3 regions of the Citrobacter europaeus genome follow, and region 1 is predicted to be linked to each of the others. Evidence: predicted binding sites of a transcription regulator. Region 1 holds the regulator's gene; each other region holds the start of a gene.
The links. The regulator PurR, encoded in region 1, represses purine synthesis genes. The targets are predictions, from matches to a motif close to CANGCAAACGTTTGCNTG.
Positions count from the first base shown of each region.

Region 2: carA (glutamine-hydrolyzing carbamoyl-phosphate synthase small subunit) is a predicted target of PurR. The motif match lies at 2,829-2,846, and genes of this name have one in related genera.
Region 3: purT (formate-dependent phosphoribosylglycinamide formyltransferase) is a predicted target of PurR. The motif match lies at 2,426-2,443, and genes of this name have one in related genera.

Region 1 is NZ_CP148084.1:2,417,951-2,423,102, reverse strand. Features, by position in the region: gene sodB (superoxide dismutase [Fe]) at 1-576, shown strand, start outside; gene WHR59_RS11405 (MFS transporter) at 616-1,785, opposite strand; gene cydH (cytochrome bd-I accessory subunit CydH) at 1,961-2,050, opposite strand; gene purR (HTH-type transcriptional repressor PurR) at 2,348-3,373, shown strand; gene punR (DNA-binding transcriptional activator PunR) at 3,370-4,302, opposite strand; gene punC (purine nucleoside transporter PunC) at 4,416-5,152, shown strand, end outside.
Region 2 is NZ_CP148084.1:4,263,062-4,268,213, forward strand. Features, by position in the region: gene carB (carbamoyl-phosphate synthase large subunit) at 1-1,442, opposite strand, end outside; gene carA (glutamine-hydrolyzing carbamoyl-phosphate synthase small subunit) at 1,461-2,609, opposite strand; gene dapB (4-hydroxy-tetrahydrodipicolinate reductase) at 3,066-3,887, opposite strand; gene WHR59_RS19965 (LacI family DNA-binding transcriptional regulator) at 4,021-5,028, opposite strand.
Region 3 is NZ_CP148084.1:2,109,316-2,114,467, forward strand. Features, by position in the region: gene edd (phosphogluconate dehydratase) at 1-469, shown strand, start outside; gene kdgA (bifunctional 4-hydroxy-2-oxoglutarate aldolase/2-dehydro-3-deoxy-phosphogluconate aldolase) at 504-1,145, shown strand; gene purT (formate-dependent phosphoribosylglycinamide formyltransferase) at 1,213-2,391, opposite strand; gene yebG (DNA damage-inducible protein YebG) at 2,524-2,814, shown strand; gene yebF (protein YebF) at 2,936-3,289, shown strand; gene WHR59_RS09825 (tellurite resistance TerB family protein) at 3,384-4,043, shown strand; gene ptrB (oligopeptidase B) at 4,130-5,152, shown strand, end outside.

The DNA.
Region 1 (5,152 bases):
TTTGAATTACCTGCATTACCGTATGCCAAAGATGCTCTGGCACCGCATATTTCTGCCGAAACGCTGGAATACCACTATGGCAAACACCATCAAACCTACGTGACCAATCTGAACAACCTGATTAAAGGCACTGCGTTTGAAGGTAAATCACTGGAAGAGATCGTACGTAGCTCTGAAGGTGGTGTCTTCAATAACGCAGCACAGGTCTGGAACCACACGTTCTACTGGAACTGCCTGGCACCGAACGCAGGTGGCGAACCAACCGGTAAACTGGCCGAGGCAATTGTCGCCTCCTTTGGCAGCTTTGCGGATTTCAAAGCGCAGTTCACCGACGCCGCTATCAAAAACTTCGGTTCTGGCTGGACCTGGCTGGTTAAAGGAACGGATGGCAAACTGGCTATCGTTTCCACCTCCAACGCGGGTACTCCGCTGACCACCGACGCGACGACGCTGATGACCGTTGACGTATGGGAACACGCCTACTACATCGATTATCGCAATGCCCGTCCTGGTTACCTGGAGCACTTCTGGGCGCTGGTGAACTGGGAATTTGTTGCGAAGAACTTCGCAGCATAAAAAGATAACGCAGAAGGGAACCCCTTCTGCGTTTTAGTTTTAATGAGTGGCAGTACAGACCTCTTCAGGCTGTTTCCGCGCCGAGATAAAGACCAGCAGCAGCGCAAGCCCCGCCACAATCGCCCCCATCACCGGCACAAAACTGTAGCCTAAACCACCGGAAATCACCGCCCCACCGGCTGCGGCACCCAGTGCGTTCCCCAGGTTAAATGCGCCAATATTGACTGACGACGATAATCCAGGCGCTTCGCTGGCAACGCGCATCACACGCATCTGCAACGGTGGAACGACGGCAAACGTCGCCGCGCCCCAGACCACCATACTGACCGCCGCGCCCAGCTCATTTCGCGCAAGCAAAGGAATGGCCAGCATAATAACCATCAACAGCAGTAAAAAACCTTTCAGCGTACCGTTCACTGAACGGTCAGCCAGTTTGCCGCCAAAGTAGTTACCGATCGAGAAGCCAACGCCTATCAGCACCAGCATACCGGTGACAAATGCCGGTGTGGCATGGGTGATAGTATGCAACACCGGTGAGATGTAGGTATAAAGCGTGAACATCGCCCCGGCGCCCAGAACGGTCGTCAGCAGTGCCGACAGCACCTGCGGGCGCATAAGTACCGCCAGTTCACTACGGACATCCGGGCGCTCTCCTGCCCCACCTTTGGGTAATGAGAAGAACAGGCTGACCATCGCGATGACCCCAAGACCCGCCGTTGCCATAAACGACATGCGCCAGCCGATGGTTTCACCAAGCCAGGTTGCCGCCGGAACTCCGCCAATATTGGCAATGGTTAACCCCATAAACATGGTTGCCACGGCGCTGGCCTGCTTATGTTTGGGTACCACGCTTGCAGCAACCACAGAGCCAAGACCAAAAAATGCCCCGTGATTCAGACTGGTCAAAATACGCGATAACATCAGCGTGGTGTAATCCGGTGAGATAGCCGAGAGCACGTTACCCAGCGTAAAAATCGCCATCAGGAATATCAACGCATTACGTCGCGCACGATGAGACAGCAATAATGTCATCAGCGGAGCGCCCACCATTACGCCAACCGCATACGCGCTGATCAACATGCCGGCCGCCGGAATCGAGACATCCACACCTTTGGCTATGACGGGCAATAATCCCATTGGCGAAAATTCGGTGGTACCAATGCCAAACGCGCCGATCGCCAGCGCCAGTAATGGATAATTGAGTTTCATATTGCGACTCCGTAACGTCGAGCCATGGCGCGACATAAAATAAGAGTCAAAAGCATGACATTGATCGCAAAATTAATAAAGTTAACAAAACTGCAAAAGACTTTTGCTTATTCGCAAACAATAGAGGGGAAAAGCCAGCGGAAAGGATGAGGGAGAATTAACTCCCTCGGGGAAATCAATGCAGCGCTGCGGTCAGGCCACTCGCGACGATCAAGCCCAGAACAATAATGGTAGTTACTAACGAAAATTTCAGATCGGTGCTCATCAAGTTTTCTCCTTTTTATTCCCACACAAAAAGTGATATTGCGCATTTTTACACACTTGAAAGCAAAAATCTCTCACGATTTATATTGATAACTGCTTTTAACTCTTCCCCTTTTCGTTAAGATCAGACAAAATTCCACGCTTACTTGATTAGCGTACCGGCCATTGACCCCTTCCTGACGTTCCGTGTCGTTTTCCCGGCGTGCCGCAACCCTTACGTTGCGCTAAGGGTGTGTTAAGGCAAACGTTTACCTGGAGTATTCTCAGGAGCTTAGGATATGGTCTGGAGTGAGATGTAATGGCAACAATTAAAGATGTAGCGAAGCGAGCAAACGTTTCCACTACAACCGTATCACACGTAATTAACAAAACACGCTTTGTCGCGGAAGAAACGCGTAATGCTGTCTGGGCGGCGATCAAAGAGCTGCACTATTCTCCGAGCGCAGTGGCACGCAGCCTGAAGGTGAATCACACCAAGTCTATTGGCTTGTTGGCCACCAGCAGCGAAGCGGCCTATTTCGCTGAAATTATCGAAGCCGTTGAGAAAAACTGTTTCCAGAAAGGCTATACCCTGATTCTGGGTAACGCATGGAACAGTCTCGAAAAACAGCAGGCCTATCTGTCGATGATGGCGCAAAAGCGCGTTGATGGTCTGCTGGTGATGTGTTCCGAGTATCCGGAGCCGCTGCTGACGATGCTCGAAGAGTATCGCCATATTCCGATGGTCGTCATGGACTGGGGCGAAGCAAAAGCCGACTTTACCGATACGGTCATTGATAACGCCTTCGAAGGCGGTTACATGGCAGGTCGGTATCTGGTAGAACGCGGTCATCGTGAGATTGGCGTGATCCCTGGCCCAATGGAACGTAACACCGGAGCCGGGCGTCTGGCAGGTTTTATGAAAGCGATGGAAGAAGCGCTGATTAAAGTGCCTGAAAACTGGATTGTGCAGGGCGATTTTGAACCTGAGTCCGGCTATCGCGCCATGCAGCAAATTTTGTCACAGTCGCATCGTCCGACCGCCGTCTTCTGTGGTGGCGATATTATGGCGATGGGTGCACTGTGCGCCGCTGACGAGATGGGACTGCGCGTACCGCAGGATGTCTCGCTCATCGGGTACGACAACGTGCGCAACGCCCGCTTCTTCACGCCGGCCCTGACGACTATTCACCAGCCGAAAGATTCGCTGGGTGAAACGGCCTTCAACATGTTGTTAGACCGTATCGTGAATAAGCGCGAAGAGTCACAATCTATCGAGGTGCATCCGCGTCTGGTAGAACGCCGCTCGGTTGCCGACGGCCCGTTCCGCGATTACCGCCGCTAAGCCTGTTGCGCGGGGGCCTCATCTGGCTCCCGCAGCCATTCCTTGTTCAACGTTTCACTATCCCCTAAATAATCCAGCAGCCAGCTCAATGCCGGCGACGTATCGTTCTGTTGCCATGTCAGGCAGCATGCGGCATCAGGAAATGGATTCTCCAACTGTAGCGCAACCCATTTGCCGCTATCGATCCACGGTTTGGCAAAATGCGTCGGTACCATGCCGACGCACAACCCTGCAGACAAACAGGTAGCGGAAGATTCCCAGTCTGGCACCACAACGCGCTTTTGGTTATCCAGCAGCCAGGTAATACGCTTTGGCAACGTACGGGAGGTATCTTCACGCACCAGTGACGGCCAGTTGCGCAACGTGTCATCACTCAGCGGCCCGGGCATTGACGCCAACGGATGATGGCTAGCCACCACGCAGCTCCAGCTCAGCATTCCCATGTCACGGAAGGTATAGCGGCCCCCCACCGGAATCGCCTGCGTGGCGCCGATTGCCAGTTCAACGCGCCCATCGGACAGCGCATCCCAGACGCCGTTAAAGACTTCCTGGAAAACCAACAGTTCCACATCGTCAAAATGACGATAGAAATCGACGATCATTTGTCGGGTACGATCTGGGCGGACAATGTTATCGACTGCGATCGCCAGTTGTCCGCGCCAGCCGTTGGCAATTTGCTGGCATTGCTGGCGAGTGATCTGCATTTTTTTGATAACAGAGCGGCCTTCTTTAAGAAACCATGCGCCAGCAGGCGTCAATTCCACATCCCGATGGCGCCGCTCAAAAAGCGGCACCGCCAGCCACTCTTCCAGTTGACGTACGGTGTAGCTTACCGCGGAGGGTACACGGTGCAACTCCTGGGCGGCAGAACTAAAGCTGCCGTTACGCGCAACGGCATCAACCACTTCAAGTGAATATTCCGACCACATATTCTGCCTGCAAAAAATTTGAAATCAGTAAGCAAATATTAGCGTTTCACAGCGAGAATTACACTCACTACACTCAGCGGCATTGTTCTATTGCTAAAAAAAGAGAAATGATGATGCAACCTGGGAAAGGGTTTTTAGTCTGGCTGGCAGGTCTTAGCGTGCTCGGCTTTCTGGCAACGGATATGTATCTGCCCGCCTTTGCCGCAATTCAGTCCGATTTGCAAACACCTGCATCTGCCGTCAGCGCCAGCCTTAGCTTGTTCTTAGCCGGTTTTGCCGTCGCGCAACTTTTGTGGGGGCCACTTTCCGACCACTACGGTCGCAAACCTATTTTGCTGCTGGGTTTATCTATCTTTGCACTGGGCAGTCTGGGCATGCTGTGGGTTGAAAACGCCACCGGCCTGCTGGTGCTGCGCTTTGTCCAGGCCGTTGGTGTTTGCGCTGCATCGGTTATCTGGCAGGCGTTGGTCACCGATTATTATCCTTCACAAAAAGTAAACCGCATCTTTGCCACCATTATGCCGCTGGTCGGATTATCTCCGGCATTAGCACCATTACTAGGCAGTTGGATCCTGGTACATTTTTCCTGGCAGGCCATTTTCGCCACCCTTTTTGCCATTACCCTAATTCTGATGCTTCCCGCACTGCGCTTAAAACCGACGGTTAAAGCACGCGACGACAGCCAGGACAAACCGACGTTCGCCACCTTGCTACGCTCGAAAACTTACCGCGGAAACGTGCTGATTTATGCCGCCTGTTCCGCAAGCTTTTTCGCATGGCTGACGGGTTCCCCGTTCATCCTCAGCGAAATGGGCTACAGTCCAGCGGTGATTGGCCTGAGCTATGTTCC
Region 2 (5,152 bases), 1.8 Mb from region 1:
ATGCCAAGGTCGGTGACTTTTTCTTCCAGACGCACCAGCTCTTCAATCTGCACCAGGAACCAGCGGTCGATGTTGGTCAGGTTGAACACGCCATCGATGGACAGGCCCGCACGGAAGGCATCGGCGATGTACCAGATACGCTCAGCGCCCGCGTCTTTCAGCTCGCGGCGGATTTTGGTCAATGCTTCCGGATCGTCGAGGCTTACTTTCGGGTCGAAGCCGGTCGCGCCCACTTCCAGACCGCGCAGGGCTTTCTGCAGCGATTCCTGCTGGGTGCGGCCAATCGCCATCACTTCACCGACAGATTTCATCTGCGTGGTCAGACGGTCGTTAGCGCCAACGAATTTCTCGAAGTTGAAGCGTGGAATTTTGGTCACAACGTAGTCGATGGACGGCTCAAATGAAGCCGGAGTACGGCCGCCGGTGATGTCGTTCATCAGTTCGTCGAGGGTATAGCCCACCGCCAGCTTGGCGGCGACTTTCGCAATCGGGAAACCGGTGGCTTTAGATGCCAGCGCAGAAGAACGGGATACACGCGGGTTCATCTCGATGACAATCAGGCGGCCGTTTTTCGGGTTTACCGCAAACTGGACGTTAGAACCGCCGGTTTCCACGCCGATTTCACGCAGTACCGCCATCGAGGCGTTACGCATGATTTGATATTCTTTGTCGGTCAGCGTCTGGGCAGGTGCTACGGTGATGGAGTCACCGGTATGGATACCCATTGCGTCAAAGTTTTCGATGGAGCAGACGATGATGCAGTTGTCGTTTTTATCACGCACCACTTCCATCTCGTACTCTTTCCAGCCAATCAGCGATTCATCAATCAGCAGCTCGTTGGTTGGGGAAAGATCCAGACCACGTTCGCAGATTTCTTCGAACTCTTCGCGGTTGTAGGCGATACCGCCGCCGGTGCCGCCCATGGTGAAGCTAGGGCGGATAATGCACGGGAAGCCAACGTCAGCGGCAACCGCCAGCGCTTCTTCCATGGTGTGGGCGATGCCTGAACGCGCGGTATCAAGACCAATTTTTTTCATCGCGATGTCGAAGCGACGACGGTCTTCCGCTTTATCAATGGCATCTGCCGTCGCGCCAATCATGGTCACGCCGAACTCAGCCAGTACGCCCTGACGTTCCAGTTCCAGCGCGCAGTTTAGCGCCGTCTGACCGCCCATGGTTGGCAGCACCGCGTCCGGGCGCTCTTTTTCGATGATTTTACGCACCACTTCCCAGTGAATCGGCTCGATGTAGGTGGCATCGGCCATTTCCGGGTCGGTCATGATGGTTGCCGGGTTGGAGTTCACCAGAATAACGCGGTAACCCTCTTCACGCAGCGCTTTACACGCCTGCGCGCCGGAGTAGTCAAACTCACACGCCTGACCGATAACAATCGGACCCGCGCCGAGGATCAGGATGCTTTTTATGTCTGTACGTTTTGGCATTGTCTTCTCAGCTCCTGATTATTTAGCGGTCTTACGGTATTGCTCTACAAGTTCGATGAAGTGATCGAACAGCGGTGCGGCATCGTGCGGGCCAGGGCTCGCTTCAGGGTGACCCTGGAAGCTGAACGCCGGTTTGTCGGTACGATGAATCCCCTGCAGGGTGCCGTCGAACAGTGACTTATGGGTCACGCGCAGGTTGGCAGGCATGGAAGCCTCATCGACCGCAAAACCGTGGTTCTGCGCGGTGATCATCACGGTGTTGTTATCAATATCTTTTACCGGATGGTTGCCGCCGTGGTGGCCAAACTTCATCTTAATGGTCTTCGCACCGCTCGCCAGCGCCAGCAGCTGATGGCCGAGGCAGATGCCAAATACCGGAATATCGGTTTCGAGGAATTTCTGAATCGCGGTAATCGCGTAGTCGCACGGCGCCGGGTCGCCAGGGCCGTTGGACAGGAAAATGCCGTCTGGATTCATCGCCAGCACGTCTTCTGCGGAGGTCTTCGCCGGAACCACCGTCAGGCGGCAGCCGCGGTCCGCTAACATACGCAGAATGTTACGTTTGGCGCCGAAATCGTAAGCCACAACGTGGAACGGCAGTTCATCGGCGGATTTAGCTTCCGGCAGGTCACCGGCCAGCGTCCAGCTCCCCTGCGTCCAGCTATAAGGCTCCGCGGTGGTCACTTCTTTCGCCAGATCCATACCGTTCAGACCCGGGAAGGCTTTCGCTTTTTCCAGTGCCAGCGCCGCATCCGGGTTATCGCCCGCGATGATGCAGCCGTTTTGTGCGCCCTTTTCACGCAGCAAACGCGTCAGCTTACGGGTATCGATATCGGCAATCGCCACAATGTTATGGCGTTTGAGGTAAGAAGAGAGGTCTTCAGTATCGCGGAAGTTGCTGGCAATCAGCGGCAGGTCGCGGATGACCAGGCCTTGCGCATGTACCTGAGAAGATTCTGCATCGGCTTCGTTGGTGCCGACATTACCGATATGAGGATAAGTAAGAGTGACGATTTGGCGGGAATAGGAAGGATCAGTGAGGATTTCTTGATAACCGGTCATTGAAGTATTGAAAACGACTTCCCCAACCGCCGAACCTGTTGCCCCTATGGCCCGACCGTGAAACTGGGTTCCGTCTTCCAGAACCAATAGCGCTGACTTAATCAAAACACCCTCCAGAGAATATTCACTCACTTTATTTGCATATTAATTCATTAACACCTCATGAATCAATGCAAATTTGCTTACCTATGGATTTCTGGCAAACGGCGGCATTCTAGAGATAGCCCACGTAAAAGTCTACCCAAAAGGGCATTTTTTATTATTATTTTACGCCACTGGGATAAATCACACGATTTAACAGGCAAAAAGATCAGCTAACTCGGGGTGGAAAACGCTTGCGGCAGGCAAAGAGTGTAAAAACATGAAGTATGATAGAAAAAAGTGGACCATTTGGTCAAAATTTACATTGAGATAACAGAATAACTCAACAAAACACAGACAAATGCCAGATTAAAAGAAAAAATACACTTAAAAGCAAAAAAATAAAAGGGCAATAAAATATTGCCCTATGTAATCAAATAATTATGATTACAATAACCACATCACGAAGGGTAATAAAAGCTATAAATTGCGTAAATCAAGCACATCTTTCATATCAAAAAGACCATTTGACTTTGATTTCAGCCAAATCGCCGATCGCACTGCGCCATTGGCAAAGGTCATACGGCTGGACGCTTTATGCGTGATCTCAATACGCTCGCCAATATCGGCAAACATCGCGGTATGCTCACCGACGATATCCCCCGCCCGCACTGTGGCAAAACCGATCGTGCCCGGTACGCGCTCACCGGTGTAACCTTCACGCGAATAGACCGCGCACTCTTTTAAATCTTTATCCAGCGCCCCGGCAATCGCCTCGCCCATCGCCAGCGCAGTGCCTGACGGCGCATCCACTTTATGGCGGTGGTGGGCTTCAATAATCTCAATATCGGTGTAATCACCCATCACTTTCGCCGCCTTCTCCAGCAGCTTAAGCATGACATTGACGCCAACGCTAAAGTTCGCGGCGAAAACGATAGCAATCTCCTGCGCGGCATCGCGAATAGCCTGTTTACCTGCGTCATCAAAGCCGGTGGTGCCAATCACCATCCCTTTACCGTGCTGGCGGCAAAACGCCAGATGCGCCAGCGTGCCTTCCGGGCGGGTAAAATCGATGCAAACATCGAAATCATCTTTCACCGCTTCAAGGCTACTTTGTACGGTAACGCCCGTTTTCCCGGCTCCCGCTAACTCTCCAGCATCGCTTCCCAGTAAGGAAGATCCTTCGCGCTCCAGCGCCGCGCCGAGCTGTACGCCATCCATGCCGAGAGTGGCCTGAATCAACTGACGCCCCATGCGTCCTCCGGCTCCCGCGATGGCAACGCGGATTTGTGCATCATGCATAGCTATTCTCTTTTGTTAATTTTACGTAAATCGTTTTCAGATTAACCAGCGCAACGCTGCGCCGCCAGCCGAAAACGTCGATAATTAGAATTTAATGATAAACAGGCAGAGATATCAGTAAAAGGCATGACGATCAGCTAAAACCACATGATTCTCTGACCACCAGCGCAGGCGGCAGAATAATACGTTTCGGTGGTTCGTCATTTCCCTGAATGCGACTGTAAAGTAGCTCTCCAGCCTTGCGACCTATCTCTTTTGCCGCCACCGACACGGTGGTGAGCGCAGGTTGTACCAGCGCCGCTTCGGTGATGTCATCGAACCCCACCAGCGCAAAATCGCGTCCTGGTTCACGCCCCATCTTACGCAATGCCTGCATGACCCCAAGCGCCACGATATCCTGATAGCAAACGGCGGCGGTAATTTGCGGGAAACGCAGAAGAAGAGACTCCGCCACTTTTGCGCCGTCAATTTGGCTGGCCTGCGTCGCCACAATCCATTGCGGATTCGGCGATATTCCATGCTCCAGCAATGTGCTGGTGAATCCGCCGATACGCTGCGCCCGGCTGCCGGAACTTGGGCTTCCGCCAATAAACGCAATATTCTTGTGCCCCATTTTGACTAAATGGGTGGTCGCCATTTGCGTACCGAGAAAGTTATCGGTGCCCACAAAATCAAAATCAGGATCGCTAAGGGGACGGACCACCATGATGGCGGGAATATTGCGCCTTTTCAGCGCTTCAAAGAAGGATGTCGGCGTTTCGCGCGCCGCACAGAGCACCATGCCGCAGGCATTATTGCGCATCAACGAATCAACAAATTTTTGCTGCCGCTCTCCTGACTCTTCGCTGTTTGCCAGAAACAACAGCAGGTCATGCCGTTCCATCTCGTGGCTTAGCCCTGCCGTCATCTCACCGTAAAAAGGGTTAGTGATATCGTGTAACAACAATCCGACCTGATTACTGCTCCGGTTACGCAGGTTGGCGGCAGTTTGGTTATAAACGTACCCAGCATCATCCAGCGCTTTGAGCACCCGGTCACGCGTGCCCTGAGAAATGCGCCCCCGGTTACGCAACACCATTGAAACGGTTGCCGTGGAGACTCCCGCGCGTTCAGCTACCTGCGCCAACGTGACTGTTGTCATGACTTCTCCTGATTTATTACGAAGGTTAATCGAATAACCGAAATCTTGTCTTTTTACCTGTGATTCACATCACGCTAACGCGTATTTCACCGCACTGGATTCTGATTATGGCGGGTTAATCGCG
Region 3 (5,152 bases), 310 kb from region 1:
AGTCGTTTTTGAAAGTCAGCATGATGTGTTACCGGCCTTCGATGCGGGTCTGCTTGATCGGGATTGCGTGGTGGTTGTGCGCCATCAGGGACCAAAAGCGAACGGAATGCCAGAATTACATAAACTCATGCCGCCACTTGGTGTATTATTGGACCGTTGTTTCAAAATTGCGTTAGTTACAGATGGACGACTTTCAGGTGCTTCAGGTAAAGTGCCTTCAGCAATCCATGTAACCCCGGAAGCCTATGATGGCGGGTTGCTGGCAAAAGTACGCGATGGCGACATCATTCGTGTGAATGGACAGACAGGTGAATTGACGCTGCTGGTTGATGAAGAGGAACTTGCCTCTCGTCAGCCTCACATTCCTGACCTCAGCGCATCGCGCGTGGGTACAGGCCGTGAAATGTTCAGCGCGTTGCGTGAAAAGCTGTCCGGTGCGGAGCAGGGCGCAACCTGTATCACTTTTTAAGACTTATTTTGTAATCAGGCGAGAGAAAACTCTGATGAAAAACTGGAAGACAAGTGCAGAAGCAATCCTGACCACTGGCCCGGTTGTACCGGTTATTGTGGTTAATAAACTGGAACACGCGGTGCCGATGGCAAAAGCGCTGGTTGCAGGGGGCGTGCGCGTTCTGGAAGTGACCTTACGTACCGCATGTGCGATGGATGCCATTCGCGCGATCGCCAAAGAAGTTCCAGACGCTATCGTTGGCGCGGGTACCGTACTGAACCCACAACAGCTGGCTGAAGTGACCGAAGCCGGTGCGCAGTTTGCTATCAGCCCGGGCCTGACCGAGCCGCTGCTGAAGGCTGCAACCGAAGGCACTATTCCGCTGATCCCTGGTATCAGCACCGTTTCTGAACTGATGCTGGGTATGGACTACGGTTTGAAAGAATTCAAATTCTTCCCGGCGGAAGCGAACGGTGGTACTAAAGCACTGCAGGCGATTGCGGGTCCGTTCTCTCAGGTCCGTTTCTGCCCAACTGGTGGTATTTCCCCGTCTAACTACCGCGATTACCTGGCACTGAAAAGCGTGCTGTGCATCGGCGGTTCCTGGCTGGTTCCTGCAGATGCGCTGGAAGCGGGGGATTACGATCGCATTACTAAGCTGGCTCGTGAAGCAGTAGAAGGCGCGAAGCAGTAATCCGTTAATGCGTAAACCGTAGGTCAGATACGGCAGCAATGCTTTATCCGACCTACGGGTCTGGTTTTTATCCTGCGACTTTCACCTGTGCGGCTGCGTCTTTCGCGCGTATCACCGCATCTTCAATGCTCTGTGCTGTGGCCAGCACAACGCCCAGACGACGGCTCCCGTCGATTTCCGGCTTGCCAAAGAAACGCACTTGCATACCCGCACCTACAGCGGCCTGCACGTTATCAAACGTGATATTCTGGCTGGTAAGTTGCGGCAGGATAACGGCGGAAGCAGAAGGTCCATACTGGCGGATTGCGCCAACGGGCAGACCGAGAAATGCGCGTACGTGTAGGGCAAACTCGGACAGATCCTGCGAAATCAAGGTCACCATACCCGTGTCGTGAGGGCGAGGGGAAACTTCGCTGAAAATCACCTCATCACCGCAGACAAACAGCTCCACGCCAAACAGTCCATGGCCGCCAAGCGCCAGCACCACCTTACGGGCAATCTCCTGCGCGCGCATCAGTGCCAGGTCACTCATCTGCTGCGGCTGCCAGGATTCACGATAATCGCCATCTTCCTGACGATGTCCTACCGGCGCGCAGAAATGGACGCCATCAACTGCGCTGACGGTAAGCAGGGTGATTTCAAAATCAAAATTCACTACGCCTTCGACGATAACGCGTCCGGCGCCTGCCCGGCCTCCCTGCTGAGCATAGTCCCAGGCCTCGGTGAGCCGATCGGCGGAACGAATAAAGCTTTGTCCCTTCCCGGAGGAACTCATTACCGGCTTCACAATGCAGGGGTAGCCGATTTCGGCGACAGCCTCACGAAAGCGGGCTTCGCTGTCAGCAAAGCGGTAAGAAGAGGTCGGCAAAGACAATTCTTCGGCGGCCAGTCGACGGATCCCCTCGCGGTTCATGGTCAGTTGCGTCGCCCTGGCACACGGCACGACGCGTTGGCCTTCCTGTTCCAGTGTTACCAGCATATCTGTGGCAATCGCCTCTATTTCGGGCACGATATAATCTGGTTTTTCACGCTCCACGAGCTGGCGTAATGCATCGCCATCCAGCATGTTGATTACGTATGAACGATGGGCAACATGCATAGCTGGCGCGTCGGGGTAACGATCCACGGCAATGACTTCCACGCCCAGGCGTTGGCATTCAATCGCCACCTCTTTACCCAGTTCACCTGAACCTAATAACATCACTCGCGTTGCTGCGGGACGCAGCGCTGTGCCTAATAACGTCATAAATTATTCCCCTGTTTTATCTGGGCGCAGTATATACGAAAACGTTTGCGTCTGTCTTTATTACCAGGTTGATTTCGAGGCGTAAAAAGAATATACTGTACATAAATACAGGTAATTTGAGAGGCTGCAAAAATGGCGGTTGAAGTTAAATACGTAGTCATTCGGGAAGGTGAGGAAAAAATGTCGTTTACCAGCAAAAAGGAAGCCGATGCGTATGACAAAATGCTGGACACAGCGGATTTGCTCGACACATGGCTGGAACAATCGCCGGTAGCGCTCGAAGACGAGCAGCGTGAAGCACTTTCCCTGTGGCTGGCTGAGCAAAAGGATGTGCTGAGCGCCATTCTGAAAAATGGCAAACTGCCATCGCCGCAGGCGGTCGAAAACGACGCGCACACTGAGGATGATACTCAGGCTGCCTGAAACGACTTGCGCTCCTGACGTTTTGTACCATGCTTTTCCCTGAATCATTGTGCAATCCCTGACGTCATTTCACGTTGCTACAGGCAACATGAATGGCGAAGGGGAGATTAAGGAGAAAAGAATGTATAAAAAAAGAGCGTTACTGAGCCTGCTGTTGTTGTCCGCCAGCGTATCTGTGTTTGCGGCAAATACGGAAAGCAAGAATGTTCAGTTCCCCAAGTGTGAAGGACTGGATTCAAACGGCATTGCGGCGAGCGTGAAACGTGATTATCAGCAAAATCGCATCTCCCGCTGGGCTGACGATCAAAAACGCGTTGGTCAGGCCGACCCTGTCGCCTGGGTCAACACGCCCGATATTACGGGCAAAGACGGGAAATGGTCAGTTCCCCTGACGGTTCGCGGTAAAAGCGCGGATATTCACTATCAGGTAAAAGTCGACTGCAAGGCCGGAACGGCGGAGTATAAGCCGCAATAACGAAGGTATTTGCACATCTTTTGATGACCTGAACACTTCCTGACATCCCCTCGGGTACGCTTTGATGATTATTCGTCTGTACTTGAGGGGCAAAATGGCTAACTGGCTAAATCAACTACAATCTCTTCTTGGGCAAAAAGGATCCTCCGCGTCATCTTCTGGCGAGCAAGGGCTGAGTAAACTTCTGGTTCCGGGCGCGTTAGGCGGTCTGGCAGGATTACTGGTTGCCAATAAATCTTCACGTAAATTACTGAGTAAATACGGCACCAGCGCGCTTTTAGTTGGTGGTGGGGCAGTTGCCGGTACCGTGTTATGGAACAAATACAAGGATAAGGTTCGCGCTGCGCATCAGGATGAACAGCAGTTCGGCGCACAAAGCTCACCGCTGGATGAGCGAACTGAACGTCTGATCCTCGCGCTGGTTTTTGCGGCGAAAAGCGATGGTCATATTGATGCTAAAGAACGTACCGCCATTGAGCAGCAACTCCGCGAAGCGGGCGTTGAAGAGCAGGGGCGAGTTCTGATTGAGCGCGCCATCGAACAACCGCTAGATCCTCAACGCCTGGCACAAGGTATCCGCAACGAAGAAGAAGCGCTGGAAATTTACTTCCTGAGCTGTGCGGCGATTGATATCGACCACTTTATGGAGCGTAGCTATCTGAACGCGCTGGGCGATGCGCTGAAGATCCCGCAGGATGTTCGTGAAGGCATTGAACAGGATCTCAAAGAACAAAAACAGGCTTTACCGGGTTAATTACTTACCGCTAAGGCGCATGTTTCGCTTGCATCATTGCTGTCTTTTGCCACCCTTATAGGATGATTAAGCAAAAGAACAATGACATGCTACCAAAAGCTTCTCGTATTCCCCACGCCATGACGCAGCATGGCGATACTCGTGTTGATAATTATTACTGGTTGCGAGATGACACCCGCTCGCAGCCGGAAGTACTGGATTATCTGCAACAAGAAAATGCGTATGGCCGCCAGATTATGGCCTCGCAACAGGCCTTGCAGGATCGCATCCTGAAAGAGATTATCGACCGAATCCCGCCCCAGGATGCATCCGCCCCTTATGTGAAGAATGGTTATCGCTACCGGCATATTTATGAACCGGGGTGCGAGTATGCCATTTACCAGCGTCAGTCTGCCTTCAGTGAAGAGTGGGATGGATGGGACACCCTGCTGGATGGTAACCAGCGAGCAGCCCACAGTGAGTTTTATACGCTGGGAGGGCTGGCGATATCGCCGGATAACACTATCATGGCACTGGCCGAAGATTATCTCTCTCGTCGGCAATATGGCGTGCGTTTTCGCAATCTGCAAAGCGGCAACTGGTATCCTGAAGTGCTGGACAACGTTGAAGCAGACCTGGTCTGGGCAAATGACTCGCAGACCTTCTATTACGTGCGCAAACATGCAACCACGCTGCTTCCGTATCAGGTTTGGCGGCATATCGTCGGCTCGCCATCGTCACTGGATGAGCTGGTGTATGAAGAAGCCGATGATATGTTTTATGTCAGCCTGCATAAAACCACCTCGCTTCACTATGTGGTTATTCATATCGCCAGTGCGACCACCAGTGAGGTTTTGCTGCTTGATGCAGAACTGGCGGATGCCGAGCCGTTAGTCTTTTTAGCCCGGCGCAAAGACCACGAATACAGCCTCGATCACTATCAGCATACGTTTTATCTGCGCTCTAACCGTCAGGGTAAAAATTTTGGTTTGTACCGTACCCGTGTGCGAGATGAACAAGCCTGGGAGACGCTGATCCCGCCGCGCGATAGCGTCATGCTGGAGGGTTTTACGCTGTTCACAGACTGGCTGGTGGTGGAGGAGCGCCAGCGAGGCTTAACCAGCCTGCGA